Regions from separate parts of the Paenibacillus sp. FSL R7-0198 genome, predicted to be linked through region 1. Evidence: predicted binding sites of a transcription regulator. Region 1 holds the regulator's gene; the other holds the start of a gene.

Region 1 (7,506 bases):
ATCTGTTGCCTGCTATTTACGAAAGTGTGAAGCAAGAACAGAAAGTTATGGTCAGCACGCATACGATCAATCTGCAGGAGCAATTGAGAGAGCGGGACATTCCGATGCTGACTCAAGTGGTTCCGTTCCCGTTTAAGGCTGCTGTATTCAAAGGACGTGGACATTACCTGTGCCTGCGCAAATTTGAACACAAAATCAATAAACGTGAATTCGCCACACCTAAAGAGGATTATTTCACAGCTGCTCAGATGATCGTCTGGCTTACGCAGACCGAAACCGGAGATGATGAGGAACTTAACCTTAGCGGACGCGGAGGGGACTTCTGGGAGACCGTACAGAGCGAATCCGAATCATGTCTGGGAAGATCCTGTCCATGGTTCCGCAAATGTTTCTACCATCGTGCCAAACATGAGGCAGGGTTGTCTGATATCGTAATCACCAATCACTCCAAATTATTTACGGATGTGAAAGCCGCGCATCAGCTGCTGCCAGCCTATGAGAGTCTTGTAATCGATGAGGCACATCATCTGGAGGATGTCGCTGGTAAACATCTTGGAATGCATATGAAATATTTCACTTTGGTTCATACACTGACCCGCCTGTTTAAAGACAGTCGTAATGGTCAGCTGCCTATGCTTCGTTCGCAGTTATCCGGGCATGAAAATTCGGTGCAATGGGGCTCCATGGTGGACCAGATGTTCCCGCTCGCTCTTGAGGTCAAGGAACTGTGGGATCGTATGAGCGATGCATTGTTTGGTCTGTTGCCTGAACGAAGTGATGCTTCACCGGGCGAGACGGGGCAATTTTCACTGCGTCTGAAAGCATCTCAGAAACCTGCAAAATGGCAGGAGTTGCAGGATCTGGAGAACCAGATCTATGTGACTCTGGGCGATTTGGTTCGCAAAGGGGACAAATTGCTGCTTGAAGTGAAAGAGGATCAGGATGATTATCAATCGGATAGTCTGATCACGGACATAACAGGATTACTGAAAGATCTGACCACATTGAAGGAGAATCTACGTTTCTTCATGCGTATGGATGACGCCAAAACGGTGTACTGGATGGAAGCCAGCGGCCAGTTCCGCAGTAAATCACTCCAGCTGTATGCCGTACCTGTAGATGTCAGTGCACAACTAAAGGATTTGTTTTTTGATAAAAAGAAAAGTGTTGTGCTTACATCAGCTACGCTTTCGGTAGATAAGTCATTCCAGTTCATGATTGAGCAGCTTGGCTTGCAGGAAGCTTCCGAGAATAATCGGTTGTTAACGTCGATGCTGCCATCACCTTTCAACTATCGCGATCAGGCACTTCTGGTGATTCCGCGTGATTTCCCGAGTGTGAAGGGAAGTGTGGGTGATGCGCACTTTGTTAATATGCTGGTGCAATCACTCGCAGAGACGGCAATTGCTACGCGTGGACGCATGATGGTTCTGTTTACTTCATACAAGATGTTGCGACAGGTCTATGATCCGCTGAAGGAGGCGCTGTCTGGCAACGACATCTCGTTGCTTGGTCAAGGCGTTGATAGTGGAAGTCGTTCCAAATTGACTCGCAGGTTCCAAGATGCCAAAGCAACAGTACTTCTGGGCACAAGCAGCTTCTGGGAGGGTGTAGATATCCCGGGAGAAGCGCTGACCTGTCTCGCTATTGTAAGATTGCCTTTCCAACCGCCGAATCATCCGTTGGTGGAAGCCAAGAGTGAGTTGCTTCAGGAACAGAAGAAAAATCCGTTCATGAAACTGTCCGTGCCACAAGCGGTCATTCGTTTCAAGCAGGGATTTGGCCGATTGGTGCGTACAGCAAAGGACAGAGGAATTGTCATTGTTTATGATACACGTGTGATTGAAGCGTACTATGGTAAATTCTTTTTATATTCATTACCAGGTCCCAAAATGGAGCATATGCTCACGGAGCAGATGGTTCCACGAATAACCGAGTGGTTGGAAAAACCTGCTAATGAACAAGAATAATGGTTGTTTTGTTCGTTATATCATTGCATGACACTATCGTTTGGCGTTAAACTTTATTAGATATTTCCGTATCCGATTAGAGCAGTTGCACGTAAGAACTTATAACCTAAATTACAAGGAGCATTCTGTATAAAATGTCACGTCTATCATTGAGTTTATACAGAATGCTCATCTTTTCATCTATTATTTTATCGTGGCCTTGGTAAGGGGGAGCAAGAATGAAATCGGATAAAATTTCGGAAGCGGTGGTACGACGTCTGCCTGTATACTTGCGCTATTTGAGCGAGTTGCACCAGCGTGAGGTGGCTACTGTTTCTTCTCAAGAGCTTGGACAAAGGCTGGATCTGAATCCGGCCCAAATTCGTAAAGACCTGGCTTACTTCGGTGATTTTGGTCGTAAAGGGATCGGGTATGATGTATCCTATTTGATCGAGAAAATTCGTCACATTCTCAAAATCGATCAGCAAATTAATGTAGCTCTGGTAGGTGCGGGTAACCTCGGACAGGCCTTGTCCAACTACAACGCATATCTGAAAGACAACATGAAGATTGTTGCTGTATTTGATGCATATGGACCGAAGATTGGTAGTCAAATCAACAGTTTGACGGTAAAGCCAATGAATGAATTGACGGAAGCGGTTAAAACGGATAACATCCGCATCGGTATTATTACGGTTCCGGATACGGAAGCCCAAAATGTAGCCGATCAGCTTATTGAATCGGGAATTGAAGCGATCCTTAATTTTGCACCAACAATTCTAAAAACACCGCCGCATATCCGCATTCACCATGCTGACTTTACAACGGATCTGCTTAGTTTGGCCTATTACTTGGAGACTGGAAAGGACGACGAGGAAGATGACAACAAATAGATGGGTAATTCACAACGGTAAATTTGCCGTTAATGAAGGCGGCACAACATGGAACGTTGTTCAAGGATACATGGTTGTTGAGAATGACAAGATTGTGCATATTGGTGAGACATTGCCGGATGGAGACGAAAATTGTACCAAAGTGGATGGAAAAGGATTGTTCTTCCTGCCGGGTCTGATCAATACGCATGGTCATGCAGCGATGTCGTTGCTCAGAGGGCACGGAGACGATCTTGCGTTGCAAGTATGGTTGCAGGAAAAAATGTGGCCGATGGAAGCGAAAATGACTTCAGAAGACGTATATTGGGGAACTTCGCTATCGGTGCTTGAAATGTTGAAAGGCGGAACTACAGCTTTCCTGGACATGTACGATCACATGGATCAAGTTGCCAAAGTTGTGGAGCAATCCGGCGTTAGAGCAGCACTGGCACGTGGTGTAATTGGGCTGTGCTCGGAAGAAGAGCAACTGCGGAAGCTGGAGGAGTCGGCAGCGTTTGCACGTGAGTGGAATGGACAGGCAGATGGTCGCATTACAACCGTAATCTCGCCACACGCACCATATACATGCCCTCCTGACTACATAGAGAAGCTTGTACAGGTCGCGAACGACCTAAACCTTCCTCTTCATACACATATGTCAGAAACGCTTCGTGAAGTCGAGCAGAACGTGGCTGATTATGGACTGCGTCCTGTAGCACATCTGGAGAAACTGGGCTTTTTCTCCCGTCCATCCCTGGTTGCACATGCGGTGCATCTGAATGACGAAGAGATTGAGATTCTGGCCCGTCATGATGTGGCTGTATCCCATAACCCGGGAAGTAACCTGAAACTCGCTTCCGGTGTTGCGCGTGTACCTGCGTTGCTGAAAGCAGGAGTTACCGTTTCACTCGGAACTGACGGACCAGCAAGTAACAACAACCTGGATATGTTCGAGGAAATGAGACTGGCTGCATTGATCCACAAAGGTGTATCTGGTGACCCGACGGCAGTGCCAGCAGGCGAAGCGTTACTACTCGGAACGTCATATGGAGCCAAATCAATCTTCTTGAACAATACCGGAGCACTCCAGGTCGGCATGAAGGCTGATTTTATCGCCTTGGACATTGAACAGGCACATTTCTATCCACATACAGACCTGATCTCACATACGATCTACTCGGCTTCTGCCAAAGATGTTGAGCACGTATGGGTGGATGGGAAACAAGTGGTGAAACATGGCGAATGTCTGACGCTGGATGAAGAGCGCATTTTGCGTGAGTCTCAATTGGCATTTGATGGTCTGCTTGCTCGTTAATTGCAGGATAGAGCATCATAGGGAAAGGAAGTTCGACTTTTGAAGAAAAAAAAGAAGTGGATATGGATTTCGCTGCTTGCACTGGTTCTGATTCTGTTTGGACTTCAGCGTTATTACGTCCATGTCACGCAGGACCAGCGCAAGGAAGAAGCGCTCGCCATACAGGCAGCACAGGAGCAACTGGGCATTACATCCTATGATGAATTGCGCAAGTACATCTGGGGAGACAAAGAAGGCTCTGACAACATCTACTGGACCCTGATCGGCAAAAACAAGGATAACCAGGATGTTATGGTCTGGGTTAAATTCGATGCAAACAATCAACCGGCTAAGGGTGCAAACGCTGTACACAGTGAGCTGCTGCAGAATGGCATGTCCGAAGCGCAGATCCGCAATCGCTTCAGTTCTGAAGTTCCTGCCGGCGAGATTAAGCGAATCATGCCTGGAGTTGTGAATGGAATATATGTGTGGCAAGTGTATTATAAAGACGGTACGCATAACCACTATCGTTTTTATCGTTTTAGCAACGGAGAACAGGTGGACCTGGTCTACACACTCCCGAACAGCTAGAACAAATAGAGTGACGTAGCTAGAGAATGAATGAAACAAAAGAACCGGCAGACGGATATCCGACTGAACCGGTTCTTTGTGTTGCCCATAAACTTAAATAATTTAAATAGTTAAAATTAATAATTTATTCATATTTTCGCCTTCGAAATTGTATATACGATGTGATATACTCAGATATGTACTCAAAGTTACATTCAAAACAAATAAACCTGTCGAAATTATCGCAGGAGTCAATGTGCACATATTCTTATATACCAATAAGCCAGTAGGTTGGGCCAAAATCTGGGAGGGGTAATTCACTTGAAACTAAAAGTATTGCCTATTGCTTTAACTGCCGTCATTTCAGCCGTTGTGTTGTTTGGAGGTTGGTTTGTATATCGTCAGGTGGCTGTGCAGAATCCGATTGAAAAGATGGTTACCCAGTACGATGGAGTTAATGACGTTCAATTAACTATTAACCGCAATGACGTACAATTGAAACTGGATCTGCAACCTGATGTTGATTTGGGCAGACTGGTACAATATATTCACAAAGAAGGACAGACCCTGATTGGAACACGATCACTAAAATTGGACGTTGTGGATCATTCCAGTGAAGCACTGGAAAGTTGGTGGGGTGATGCGATGTTTACCGTAGCCCAGGCGATGGAGAACAAGCAATACACCGAGATTACACCAACGTTGTCAAAGATGGCGACCAATGGAATTAAGGTAAATACAGCGATGGATGACAACAATGTATATGTCAGTCTCAGAGACGGAGATGCCAGCAAGTTTATTATTCTGCCGCGTGTGCCCGGTCAGATAGGAGTGTGGCCTAATGCCTAAGTGGACAAAAGAAGTTGCCATCGGATTTTTTCCCGTATTGATTATTTTTCTTGCTTTTACTGGTGTTAATATTGTTCCGATTCTGATTGCAGCGGTGCTTGTCGGAGCTTTGCTGTTCATGATGCAAATGCGTGGCGGGATTACAGTAGGCGCTGCACAGGAACGTAAACGGAAGAAAAAAGGACCTTCCAAGCTCACTTTTGAAGAAATTGGCGGACAGGACAGTGCCAAGCAGGAATTGCGTGAAGCACTTGACTTTCTCATCAAACATGAAGAAATTCGGAAGTTCGGGATTCGCCCGTTAAAAGGGATCTTGCTGACGGGCCCTCCAGGGACAGGAAAAACGTTGATGGCCAAGGCTGCTGCCCATTACACCGATTCTGTTTTTGTAGCAGCATCGGGCAGTGAGTTCGTGGAAATGTATGTTGGTGTAGGTGCCAGCAGAATTCGGGATTTGTTCAAGGACGCGAGAACTCGTGCCACCAAGGAAAATAAGGAAAACGCTATTATATTTATCGATGAAATCGATGTCATCGGGGGGAAACGTGAGGGCGGTCAACAGCGTGAATATGATCAGACCCTCAATCAGCTCTTGACGGAAATGGATGGAATCTATTCTTCCGATACGCCGAGAATCCTTGTTATCGCTGCAACAAACCGCAAAGAGATGCTCGATAGCGCTCTGACGCGCCCGGGACGTTTTGACCGCCACATTCAAGTGGACTTGCCTGACAAAAAGGGCAGAAAGCATATTCTGGAACTGCATGCGGTGAACAAACCTCTGATGAAGGAAGTTAATCTGGAGAAAACAGCTGAAGAATCGTATGGTTTCTCCGGTGCACAGCTCGAAAGTGTGATGAACGAAGCAGCAATATACGCCATGAGAGACGGCCTGTTAAATATCGAACAGCGGCATTTGTCTCTGGCTATTGATAAAGTCATGATGGGTGAGAAGACAGACCGTGAGTCCAGTGTGGAAGAGAAGAAAAGGGTCGCCATTCATGAATTGGGACATGCCATTATGGCAGAACTCGTTCGTCCAGGCAGTGTAAGCCAGGTGGCACTCAGTCCGCGTGGTCAGGCGCTGGGATATGTGCGTCATAACCCTCAACAGGAACAGTTCCTCTATACGAAGCGCTTTCTGGAAGAGCAGATTATGATTGCACTCGGAGGAGCAGCTGCGGAGGAAATGTACTACGGTGGTCGTTCCACAGGTTCACGCAATGACTTCGATCAGGCAACCAATGTTGTACAGACCATGATGGCTTCGGGATTGACTTCACTTGGGATTGTGAACATGGATATGGTCACAACCGAGGAACTCATGCGTGAGAATAAATTAATTCTGCAAGAACTGATGGAACAGACAAAGCGGTTGCTTGAAGAACAACGGACAATTTTCGACAATTCACTCGACATCTTGATTCGTGAGGAAGTTTTGTCCGGCGAGCAATTTCGTTGTCAATTTCGTGACAGTGCCCTTCTACCAGCATAATTTATTTATGCTGGTTATTTTTTTTTACATTTCACTCGTGCTAAGATATTATTATATGTTGGGTCGAAATTTGTAATTTTCGGCGAACAGGGTACAATAGAGAAATAGAGAACCGAAAGGATGGAGCAGAACCATGTTTTTCAAAAAAATAGGAGTTGTCGGCGGCGGTACGATGGGGCAAGGTATTTCCCAGATGCTAGCAGCCAAAGGACTTGATGTGCTTCTCGTGGAGCATACAACACAAAAGCTGGATCATGCATATGACATGATCGAAACCAATCTGGATAAACAACTGGAGAAATGGGCGATTACAAAAGCGGAGAAGAAGTTGATTCTTTCCCGCATTACCAAGGTAGCTCATTTAGCTGAACTTGGAACTTGCGACATGGTCATTGAGACGATTTCAGAAGATCTGGATGCGAAAAAAGCAGTATTCAGCCAACTGGACCAAGTTTGTCCAAGCAATGTCATTCTGGC
Region 2 (7,506 bases), 190 kb from region 1:
AAAGCCGCTGACAGTGGGGGGGATGGCGTTGCATATCAGACAACGTTACTCAAGGTTAGCGGTGGAAACATTATGCCAACCCTTAATCGTCAATATGCCGGCGTCTACGTTCAAGAGTGCACAGTTCGTGATGTGTTGAAGTCCAGCGGCATTGTAAGAATGTCGGAGAATAACAAATTTGTCGTTTCGGTCGAGAATGTCACACCTCGTATGAATGAGCGGTGGGTCATTATGGTGAATGACAAAGAATTAATGGAAAATGGTCTGGACATGAAATTGAATCCACGTGATGCGGTAAAGCTTGAATTGACCAATGCATCCTAAGCATACCAAGAAGCCCAATCTCTTTTTAGAGAACTGGGCTTTTTTTCATTCATTAAATATATAAGCAATATCCGATTAGCATAGTCAAATATTAAATACGACAGATCTCGTTCGGGCAAAGTTCACAGTGACAGATCCCTTGCAGCATCTTCAGATCTTTGATAACAATCATGCCATTGTCGTATTCAATCGCATCTTTCTTACGCAGGTCGCTTAACATGCGGTTTACACTTTCACGAGTGGCTCCAATCATATTGGACAGATCCGTGTGGGTAATTTTTTTGTGAATAATGACATGCTCTCCATGAGGCTCACCATACGAATTCGACAACCGAATGAGGGTGGAGCAGAGTGCACCCGGTTTACCGTATAACATGAGATCCCGGAATTTGGTCTGTGTCAACCGGTGGTGGATGCCCATCCATTTCATAAAGTCGATCGCAAAGTCACAATGCTGGCAGATTAACATCTCCAGGTCTTTATGCTCCAGTACACCAATCTCACTATCCTCCAGCACTTCCGCTGAGAAGCTGTGTTTAGAGCCAAAGAAGGGATCAGCCTGCCCAATCATATCACCGGATTGATACATGTACATGATCAGTTCCTTGCCTTCATCCGTGGATTTGGTGATCTGGGCACGACCCCGTTTCATATAATAAAGTTTGTCAGAGATGTCGCCTTCCCAGTACAGATGTGTACCTTCCGGATAGGTTCTATCTTTCATGGTAACCAGCAGATGGTTGAAATTTGCTTCCGAGAAACAGTTGGTATTACCGCGCTTTTCCAGTACAGTGGTTAGTTCTCTCATAAGTCTATCTCCCCTTTATGTCCATCGGACGACCTTCTGTAATAAGCAGTAGCCTCCGAGGTTCGCCGCAAACCGTTGCCGTCCTGATCAGGGTCATCTCGGCCGGGAGGAAGGACGGTACAAATTGCGGTGGTTCAATTTTTAAGTTCAGTATATACCTAATCTTACCGTTTGAGGGGGAAGGAAAGGGGGCAAAAATGACGAAATTTCAAACATTGTGATAAAATTCACTTTTAATGGAGAGGATGAATTTTACAGCCCTATATTTTAAATAGGAAGTGAAAATGGTCGTATGAAGGACACTACAAAACTTAAATTAAATTTGTTATACTTTGTGAAAAAAATCACATAATTAAGTTTATTGTCATGTTACGATGTGAATGTAAACGAGAGAGACAAACTAATACGAACCTTTAGGAGGATGAGGGAGATGGCTGTAAAGAACGAAGTCGCCCCAGCAAAAGAACCGACAGCAGGTCAGTATATTCAAACGTTAATCGACAAAGCGAATAAAGCACACGCCGCATTCATGAAGATGGACCAAAAGCAGATTGACCGGATTGTGCAAGCAATGGCGCTTGCGGGTCTGGATAAACACATGATGCTCGCCAAGATGGCCGTAGAAGAAACAGGCCGCGGAGTGTATGAGGATAAAATCACCAAAAATATATTTGCAACAGAATATGTGTACCACAGCATTAAGTATGACAAAACCGTAGGTGTGATTGAAGATAACGAATATGAGAGCTTCCAGAAAATTGCGGAGCCGGTTGGTATCATCATGGGTATTACACCAGTAACCAATCCAACATCAACAACGATGTTTAAAGCACTGATCTCCATCAAGACGCGTAACCCAATCATCTTTGGTTTCCACCCATCTGCACAGAATTGTAGCCGGGAAGCTGCCAAAATCCTGCTGGAAGCTGCTGTGAAACATGGTGCACCAGCAGATTGTATTCAGTGGATTGATGATCCTTCCATGGATCGTACAAACGAACTGATGAATCACAATGATGTGGCTCTCATTCTGGCAACAGGCGGATCAGGTATGGTACGTGCAGCGTATAGCTGTGGTAAACCTGCACTGGGCGTAGGACCGGGTAACGTTCCTTGCTTTATCGAGAAAAGCGCAGATATCAATCAGGCAGTGACGGATTTGATCCTGTCCAAATCTTTCGATAACGGCATGATCTGTGCTTCCGAACAAGCGGTCATCATTGAAGAACCGATCTTCGATCAAGTGAAGAAAAAAATGATTGCGAATGGCTGTTACTTTGTTAACAAAGATGAAGCAGCAAAATTGACAGCAGGTGCGATTAATGCCGAGAAATGTGCGGTGAACCCGGCGATTGTTGGTCAATCTGCGGTAAGCATTGCGAAATTGTGCGGTATTGAAGTTCCAGCAGGCACCAAAATTCTCGTGGCCGAGATTGAAGGGGTAGGTACCAAATTCCCATTGTCGGCTGAGAAATTAAGCCCGGTACTGGCTTGTTACAAAGTTAAAACGGCAGCAGAGGGAATTGAACGTGCAGCAGAAGTGGTTGCATTTGGCGGCATGGGTCACTCCTCGGTTATCCACTCCACAAATGAAGAAGTGATCGGCAAATTCGCAGATCGTCTGCAAACCGGACGGATTATTGTGAACTCGCCATCCACACACGGTGCCATCGGGGATATCTACAACACAAACATGCCGTCATTGACACTGGGATGCGGATCATACGGACGTAACTCGACTTCTTCCAACGTAACCGCTGTGAACTTAATCAATGTGAAAAGGGTGGCTCGCCGTACCGTGAATATGCAATGGTTCAAAGTGCCGAACAAAGTCTACTTCGAAAAAGGCGCAACACAGTATCTTGCCAAAATGCCTGATATCACACGTGTGGCGATTATTACGGATGCCATGATGGTGAAACTTGGATATGTTGAAAAGGTAGAACACTATCTGCGTCAACGCCAAATGCCAGTAGCGATTGAAGTATTCTCCGATGTTGAGCCAGATCCATCGACAACAACGGTAGATCGCGGAACCGAAATGATGCGCCGCTTCCAACCGGACTGCATTATTGCACTCGGCGGTGGATCACCGATGGATGCTGCCAAAGCCATGTGGTTGTTCTATGAATATCCAGACACGGACTTCAACGATTTGAAACAGAAATTCATGGATATCCGCAAACGGATCTACAAATATCCACGTCTCGGCGTAAAAGCGAAATTTGTAGCGATCCCAACCACATCCGGTACAGGTTCTGAAGTGACATCGTTCGCGGTTATCACAGATAAAAATCAAGGTAACACCAAATATCCATTGGCCGACTATGAGCTGACACCAGACGTAGCGATTGTTGATCCGGAGTTTGTATACTCCCTGCCTAGAACAGCCGTTGCAGATACAGGTATGGACGTACTGACGCATGCGATTGAAGCTTATGTGTCTGTCATGGCAAATGATTACACGGATGGACTTGCGATCAAAGCAATCCAACTGGTGTTCCAATACCTGGAGCAATCTGCACTGCAAGGTGACAAACTGGCACGTGAGAAAATGCATAATGCTTCCACGATTGCAGGTATGGCGTTTGCCAACGCATTCCTGGGTATTAACCACAGCTTGGCGCACAAATGGGGCGGTCAGTATCACACCGCACACGGACGCACCAATGCAATCCTGATGCCACACGTCATTCGTTACAACGCGAAAAAACCGACCAAATTTGCATCGTTCCCGAAATATTCGCACTTTGTAGCGGATGAGCGGTATGCCGAAATCGCCCGCATCTTGGGATTGCCTGCTCGTACGACAGAAGAAGGCGTAACCAGTCTCATCAATGCGATTCGCAAACTGAACAAAACATTGGGCATTGAAGAATCGTTCCAGGAAATCGGATTTGATGCCAAAGACTTTGAAGCACATGTGGATTATCTGGCTGACCGTGCCTTCGAAGACCAATGTACAACCGCCAATCCGAAGTTACCGTTGGTAACTGAACTGGCTGATGTATACCGCAACGCTTTCTACGGAAAGTTTGAATAATAAATTTAGAACGAAGCGTGCCTTACGGCAAGAAGATCAGGGTTCCCCGAGAGGGGAGCCCCGATTGCCGTCTTTCACATAATAAAGAAAAGGGCAGAAAAACAGAAGAGCGAGCATCTGTTTTTCAGGGTTTATTCTAAGCTTTGTTTTGCTCCGAACATGGAGGAGCAAAGGTTCTTAAAGAGGTTACACGGAATCCGTGACGTGGCTGTTTGAGCCAGATGTTCACACAAGAACGAAGAGGGCAGAAAAACAGAAGAGCGAAGCATCTGTTTTTCAGGATTTATTCTAAGTTTTGTTTTGCTCCGAGCATAGAGGAGCAAAGGTTCTTAAAGAGGTTACACGGAATCCGTGACGTGGCTGTTTGAGCCAGATGTTCACACAAGAACGAAGAGGGCAGAAAAACAGAAGAGCGAGCATCTGTTTTTCAGGGTTTATTTTAAGATTTGGTTTGCTCCGAGCATAGAGGAGCAAAAGGGTTCTAAAGAGGTTACACGGAATCCGTGATGTGGCCGTTTGAGCCAGATGTTCACACAATAACGGAGAGGGCAGAAAAAACTGAAGAAGCGGAGCGTTCGCCTTTATCCCCGGATTTTCCCCTTTGAAAAATAAAATTGAAAAAATCCGGGGATAACAGCGATCGGAAGTTGTTCTGCCCGCGCAGTGGCTAAGTGTGAATTTACCGGGTTCAATGGGACACAGCGCAGGTGGAGTGAGTTAGTTCACTGACTTTGTGACAAAAATCACAGATGATGAAAGCCCCAAGTCGTATACTGAAAATGTAAGAAAAACATTCATCCCGCGGTTCCGGTTCCCAAGTAGAGAGAACATGTTCCGGTTTATGTGAAACAATTCACATTTATCGCGGCTCTGGGCACACAATGCTACGAATGAAGCAAGATGTTATGTGTCCAGAAATCCAAATTAGTGGAGGGATTAAGATGTCGGTGATTGAAAAAGATGTCAAACAACAAACAGGCTGGAGAAACTTTACCAAAGGAACATGGACCAAATCCGTAGATGTGAATGATTTTCTGGCACACAACTTGTCTCCGTATTACGGCGATGAAGCATTTCTCGCAGGTGCAACCCAGAATACCAAAGAATTGTGGGATATCGTATCTGATCTGACCAAAAAAGAACGGGATAACGGCGGTGTCCTTGACGTTGATGTGAACACACCAGCGACTATTGTTTCTCACCAACCCGGTTATCTGGATCAATCCAAAGAGCAGATTGTCGGCGTTCAGACCGATGCTCCGTTCAAACGTTCCATTCAACCAACAGGCGGAATCCGGATGATGATTGATGCATGTGAAGCATACGGCTTCGAATTGCCTCAAGGCGTCATTGATATATTTACGAACATTCGCAAAACTCATAACCAAGGTGTATTCGATGCTTATACTTCCGATATGCGTGCAGCGCGTAAAGCAGGGATTATTACAGGTCTTCCAGATGCGTATGGCCGTGGCCGGATCATCGGTGACTATCGTCGTGTAGCTTTGTACGGGGTAGACTTCCTGATTCGTAACAAAAAAGGCGAATTGAACGCACTTGAAGTTGATGTTATTGATGAAGATGTCATTCGTCTGCGGGAAGAATTGTCTGAACAGATTCGTGCATTGCAAGAATTGAAACAATTGGGCGATATGCACGGGTTCGATATTTCCTTGCCAGCGACAACAGCAAAAGAAGCATTCCAATGGTTGTACTTCGGTTATCTCGCTGCAATCAAAGAACAGAACGGTGCTGCGATGTCCCTGGGACGTGTATCTTCTTTCCTGGATATCTACATTGAACGTGACTTGCAAGAAGGCATTCTGTCAGAAGAACAGGCTCAGGAATTGGTTGACCATTTTGTAATGAAACTGCGGATTGTCAAATTCCTGCGTACACCGGATTACAACGAACTGTTCAGTGGAGATCCAACATGGGTGACGGAGTCCATCGGTGGTATGTCCGTGAATGGTGAAACACGCGTAACCAAAAACAGCTTCCGTTTCCTGCATACACTGCACAACCTGGGACCTGCACCAGAACCGAACCTGACTGTTCTCTGGTCCACGAAACTTCCAGAAGCTTTCAAAGATTATTGCAGTAAAGTTTCCATTGAAACCAGCTCAATTCAATATGAAAATGATGATCTGATGCGTCCGATCTATGGTGACGATTACGGTATTGCTTGCTGTGTATCGGCGATGAAGATCGGGAAACAAATGCAATTCTTCGGCGCTCGTGCCAACCTGGCAAAAGCTCTCCTGTATGCGATCAACGGTGGTCGTGATGAGAAATCCGGAGCACAAGTTGGACCTGAGTATCCTGCAATCACTAGCGAAGTACTGGATTACAATGAGGTTATGAAACGTTTCAAACCAATGATGGAGTGGCTGGCGAAACTGTATATGAACACCCTCAACGTCATTCACTACATGCACGATAAATACAGCTATGAGCGTATCGAGATGGCATTGCATGACCGTGACATTGTACGTACGATGGCTTGTGGTATCGCTGGTCTCTCGGTTACAGCAGATTCACTGAGTGCGATCAAATATGCCAAAGTAAAACCAATTCGTAACGAACAAGGCATCGCTGTTGATTTTGAAATCGAAGGAGACTTCCCTTGTTACGGTAACAATGAAGACAGCGTAGACAGCATTGCTGTTGAACTGGTCGAGAACTTCATGGGCATGATTCGCAAGCACAAAGCTTACCGTAACGCAGTGCCAACACAATCCGTTCTGACGATCACTTCCAACGTGGTATACGGTAAGAAAACAGGGACTACACCGGATGGTCGTAAAGCAGGTGAACCATTTGCTCCAGGTGCGAACCCAATGCATGGTCGTGACAAAAAAGGTGCACTGGCATCCCTTGGATCTGTAGCCAAATTGCCTTATGAACACAGTCTTGACGGGATTTCCAATACCTTCTCCATCGTGCCAAAAGCATTGGGTAAAGAGGAGAATACACGTAAATCCAATCTGACTGCGATGATGGATGGTTACTTCGGTCAAAACGCTCATCACCTGAACGTTAACGTATTTGATCGTCAGCAATTGATTGATGCGATGGATCACCCGGAAAACTATCCGCAACTGACTGTACGGGTTTCTGGATATGCGGTTAACTTCATTAAACTGACTCGTGAACAACAGTTGGATGTCATCAACCGTACGTTCCATGGCTCGATGTAAGTAATTTGCAAGTAGAAGACCGCTAGAGCAAGGCATTCCAAATCATATTAAACGCACAGCGGATGCGGATACAGAAAGGAAGAGGCAGCATGGTTAACGGACATATTCATTCACTCGAAACTTTCGGGACG

The links. Region 1 encodes Rex, which represses fermentation and respiration genes when NADH is low (regulators of the CRP and FNR family bind a similar motif). Its sites were predicted from a motif close to TTGTGAAATATTTCACAA; they were not measured.
Region 2: the regulator Rex is predicted to act here: its motif matches at 5,017-5,034, upstream of pflB (formate C-acetyltransferase).

What each region holds. Positions count from the first base shown of each region.
Region 1 covers NZ_JBBOCB010000001.1:1,034,518-1,042,023, reverse strand. Annotated here, with positions in the region: gene dinG (ATP-dependent DNA helicase DinG) at 1-1,970, shown strand, start outside; gene MKY87_RS04260 (redox-sensing transcriptional repressor Rex) at 2,189-2,842, shown strand; gene MKY87_RS04255 (amidohydrolase) at 2,829-4,136, shown strand; gene MKY87_RS04250 (DUF5590 domain-containing protein) at 4,176-4,706, shown strand; gene MKY87_RS04245 (hypothetical protein) at 5,007-5,534, shown strand; gene MKY87_RS04240 (AAA family ATPase) at 5,527-7,029, shown strand; gene MKY87_RS04235 (3-hydroxyacyl-CoA dehydrogenase family protein) at 7,163-7,506, shown strand, end outside.
Region 2 covers NZ_JBBOCB010000001.1:1,226,399-1,233,904, reverse strand. Annotated here, with positions in the region: gene MKY87_RS05220 (hypothetical protein) at 1-324, shown strand, start outside; gene MKY87_RS05215 (Crp/Fnr family transcriptional regulator) at 416-1,132, opposite strand; gene adhE (bifunctional acetaldehyde-CoA/alcohol dehydrogenase) at 1,563-4,175, shown strand; gene pflB (formate C-acetyltransferase) at 5,117-7,375, shown strand; gene pflA (pyruvate formate-lyase-activating protein) at 7,465-7,506, shown strand, end outside.